2 regions of the Streptomyces mirabilis genome follow, and region 1 is predicted to be linked to the other one. Evidence: riboswitches for the same ligand, from Rfam matches in the RefSeq annotation. Region 1 holds a riboswitch; the other holds the start of a gene.
What was found. Region 1 has a riboswitch for S-adenosylmethionine ahead of thrC (threonine synthase). Riboswitches for the same ligand answer to the same signal wherever they lie in the genome.
Positions count from the first base shown of each region.

Region 2: linked by a shared signal. The riboswitch ahead of SMIR_RS44795 (putative leader peptide) and the one ahead of thrC (threonine synthase) in region 1 are both predicted to bind S-adenosylmethionine.

Region 1 covers NZ_CP074102.1:4,637,084-4,639,279, forward strand. Annotated here, with positions in the region: gene SMIR_RS20590 (glucosyl-3-phosphoglycerate synthase) at 1-818, opposite strand, end outside; SAM riboswitch class I at 998-1,145, shown strand; gene thrC (threonine synthase) at 1,163-2,196, shown strand, end outside.
Region 2 covers NZ_CP074102.1:481,953-484,148, reverse strand. Annotated here, with positions in the region: gene SMIR_RS02170 (glutathione S-transferase C-terminal domain-containing protein) at 1-547, opposite strand, end outside; gene SMIR_RS44795 (putative leader peptide) at 700-774, opposite strand; SAM riboswitch class IV at 811-957, opposite strand; gene SMIR_RS02165 (amino acid ABC transporter permease) at 1,423-2,196, shown strand, end outside.

The DNA of each region.
Region 1 (2,196 bases):
ATCAGGTGACCGCGGGCCAGCCGGAGCTGGGCCGTTCGGTAGATCGCGGCGGACATCCGGCCCAGCGCCTGCCCGTCCTGGTGGCGGTGCTTGCGCACGCCCACGTCGACCTGGGCGAGCGCGTCCAGGCCCACCAGGTGCAGGGCGTCGACCAGCATGCCCAGCTCGATCCCGTACCCGACGGGGAAGGGGAGCTGTTCGAGCAGCGAGCGGCGGGCCGCGTACTCCCCGCCGAGCGGCTGCACGAAGCCGGCCAGCTGCGGCCAGTGCATGTTGAGGAGGGGGCGGGCCATGAGTTCGGTGACCCGGCCGCCCTGCCCCGCCGCACCGCCGAGCGGACGGTCGTACATCGCCTTGACGAGGTCCACACCGGGCTCGGTGAGCAGCGGCCCCACGATCCCGGAGACGAAGTCCGAGGAGAACTCCTTCAGATCCGCGTCGATGAAACAGATGATGTCCCCGCTCGTCACGAGGAGGGAACGCCACAGCACCTCGCCCTTGCCGGGCACGGTCGGGATGCGCGGCAGGATCTCGTCCCGGTGCACCACGCGCGCGCCCGCCGCGGCGGCCACCTCCGAGGTGCGGTCGGTCGAGCCCGAGTCGATGACGACGATCTCGTCGACGAGGGGCACCTGCTGCATCAGGTCGTGGCGGATGATGGCGACGATCTCGCCGACCGTCTCCTCCTCGTTCAGCGCCGGCAGGACGACGCTCACCGAGGAGCCCGTGGCCCGTTTGGCGGACATGAGCCTGTGGAGCGGGCGATCGGTCACGGACCAGGAGCGATTGCTCAGCCAGCGCTCAGTTTCCTTCAGCACAGTCTGCGGCTCCTCACTGTCTGATCACCCGGTGTCTCACGGTGTGATCCATCTCGCGGTTCGGACGACTATCTCAACTGTCCTGGCCTTCGGTTACAGTCTTGAACAACGCGGATGACCATCGCATGTCGTAGATCATTTGCGGACCACCGCACCACCCGCACGACACAACCGAATACCGCTCATCCAGAGGGGCAGAGGGATACGGCCCGATGAAGCCCCGGCAACCCTCCAGCTGGTTCCTGTCACATTGATGTGGCGAGGCTCCCGGCTAGGGAAGGTGCCAAATCCGTCTCACGGCGAAGTGCGTCGTGAGGAAGATGAGGAGAAAGGGCCTCGCCTCCATGGCTGCGCAGACTGTTGCAAGTTCGACTGTTGCAAGCACCACGAACCCTGTCGCGGGCGACACCACCACCGTAGTCGGTGTGGATCTCGGACCCGCCGACGCGCTTTCCTGCCGCGAGTGCGGGCACCGCGTGCCGCTCGGCCCGGTCTTCGCCTGCGAGGAGTGTTTCGGCCCGCTGGAGATCGCGTACGACTTCTCGGCCTACGAAACCGAAGAGCTCCGGGCGCGCATCGAAGCGGGCCCCGCGAACATCTGGCGCTACGCGCCGCTGCTGCCCGTCCCGGCCGACGTCGCCGACAAGCCGAACATCAACCCCGGCTGGACCAAGCTCGTCAAGGCCGACAACCTCGCCCGCGAGCTGGGCGTCGAGGCCGGCAAGCTCTTCGTCAAGGACGACTCCGGCAACCCGACGCACTCCTTCAAGGACCGCGTCGTGGCGCAGGCCATCGAGGCGGCGCGTGCCTTCAACTTCACCACTCTCTCCTGCTCCTCCACCGGCAACCTCGCCGGCGCCGTGGGTGCCGCCGCCGCCCGCGCCGGCTTCCGCTCCTGCGTGTTCATCCCGCACGACCTGGAGCAGGGCAAGGTCGTCATGGCCGCGATCTACGGCGGCGAGCTCGTCGGCATCGAGGGCAACTACGACGACGTGAACCGCTTCTGCTCCGAGCTGATCGGCGACCCGGCCGGCGAGGGCTGGGGCTTCGTCAACGTCAACCTGCGGCCGTACTACGCGGAGGGCTCCAAGACCCTGGCGTACGAGATCTGCGAGCAGCTGGGGTGGAAGCTCCCCGACCAGCTCGTGGTGCCCATCGCCTCCGGCTCCCAGCTCACGAAGATCGACAAGGGTCTTCAGGAGCTGATCAAGCTCGGACTGGTCGAGGACAAGCCGTACAAGATCTTCGGCGCCCAGGCCGAGGGCTGCTCGCCGGTGTCCGTCGCCTACAAGGCTGGCCACGACGTCGTACGGCCCCAGAAGCCGAACACCATCGCCAAGTCGCTGGCGATCGGCAACCCGGCGGACGGGCCGTACGT
Region 2 (2,196 bases), 4.2 Mb from region 1:
CGCCCAACGCGTAGGCTCGCGGGGCGAGTTGCCGGTCCAGTGACTGGAGTGCCGTCGTGCGCGCAAGCGGCGGCGCGGTGGGAGTGACGTCCCGGTCGAGAAGTTCGCGCAGGGCGTCGATGTCCGCGGTGAGGGCCGGTGGGTTCAGCCGGGGGAGGCGGGCGTCGTTCTGGCAGACCGGCAGCCCGGCGAGGTCACGCAGGATGTCGGGCGTGTGGTTGCTCACGATCCGTCCGCTCCAACGGTCGCACAGCGCGGGCGCGGTGAGCGGACCGTCGTAGTGGTGCCAGGTGGCCTCGTACGCGCCGCGCAGTGCGGCGAACGCGTCGGGTGTCTCGGCGGGAAGCGTCAGCAGCGTGGTGGCGACCGAGTCGTGGAGACCGAGCAGCTCCAGGGTGACCGAGATGCGCAGCGAACGCGGACAGCCCTCGGTGAGGTACAGCTGATAGCGGTGCGGCGCCGGGTAGAAACCGCCGGCCAGGCCGACGCCGATGCGGCTGCGGATGCGGTGGGGGCGAGGCGCGGCGAGCGAGACTGTCTTGGGCATGACTCTCCAGGGAACGTCGAAGCCCCCGCGGCCCGTTGGGCGGCGGTGGCGGAACGGAGTGACTGCGCTGACGTACGGACCGGTCCGGATCGTGGGACGTGCCCGACCGGACGGACCGCATGGACCAGTACGCGCTGGACGGACCGCCTGGACTAGTACGCGCTGGAGACCCGCTGCAGATCGATGTGCAGGCGCCTGGTCAGACCGTTCGTGCTCCTCCTGGCCATTCCTATCGCTCCCGTGTCCGGGGCTCGCGAGAGGCGAGACCACGCTTGTCCCGCCGCACCGGCGGAACCCGGTCGTCACCCGGGGCACCCCGTCGCGGTGGAAGGGTTGCCTGTCAGTGGGCCGGGGCCGATAACCGCGTCGAACGGGAGAAACCCGCACGACGGGCGCTGACAATCGTGACCGTCCCCGTCAGTCTCGGTCCGGTCCGCGGAGCCGTCAAGAAGGCATATGCGCGGTCTCACCACGTGGTCATTCCGGCCGGTGCGCGTTGACATTCGTTTGGGGCCATGCCTAACTTACGCCGCATCGGACCGGATCGATTCCGGTGCGTTCGAGGCCCAGCGGGGCGGAACGGTGACGGTGAACGCGATGTACGCAGCTGACGGGACGACCGCTTCGCGGCGCCACGGCTGCGCCGCCACCGCACTGTGTTGTACCTCCCGCGGCGCCCGCTGTCTCTGTCAGGGCTGACCGCTTCCGCCTTCCGCGACGTTGAACGTCCGCACGGCTCAACATCCCTTGCCCGCCACCCTGTCGGTGCGCTGCCGGTGAGCCTCCCCCTCCGTACTCCCTGACATCCGTCTGTCCCCGCGCGCACCGCCGTCGTACGGGCCGCGGCGGTGTGTCCGCATTCGTTGGAGCCCTCCATGAGTGAATCCCTGGGCTCCGCCGTGCCGTTGAGCACGACGGAGCCCCGCCCGGCCGCGGCACAGCGCGTGCTGCCCCTGCGCCACCCCGGCCGCTGGATCGCCTCGGCGATCGTGCTCGTCGTGGTCGCCCAGATCGTCCACGGGCTGGCGACCAACCCCTTCTTCCAGTGGGACAGGTTCCAGTACTGGTTCCTGCGTCCCGCGATCCTCGACGGCCTGCTCATCACCCTCGAAGTGACCCTCTACAGCGCCGTGTTGGGCCTGCTCGGCGGCATCCTGCTCGCCCTGGCCCGGCTCTCCAGGAGCCCCGTGCTGCGCGCGGTGAGCTGGATCTACATCTGGCTGTTCCGCTCGGTGCCGCTCATCGTCGTCCTGCTCTTCCTCTACAACTTCAGCGCGCTCTACAAGACGCTGAGCCTCGGTGTCCCCTTCGGCCCCGCCTTCCTCACCTTCGACGAGTCCCGGCTCGCCACCGACATGGTCGTCGCGGTCGTCGGATTGAGCCTCAACGAGGCGGCGTACGCGGCGGAAGTGGTCCGCGGCGGCATCCTCTCCGTCGACCAGGGCCAGCACGAGGCGGCCTCCGCACTCGGTCTGCCCAAGGGCTACCAGTTCAGGAAGATCGTGTTCCCGCAGGCGCTGCGCTCCATCACCCCGAACTACGTCAACCAGCTGATCGGCCTGATCAAGGGCACCTCGCTGGTCTTCTACGTCTCGCTGCTCGACCTCTTCGGCTCGGTGCAGAGCATGGGATCCACCTACCCCGGCGAC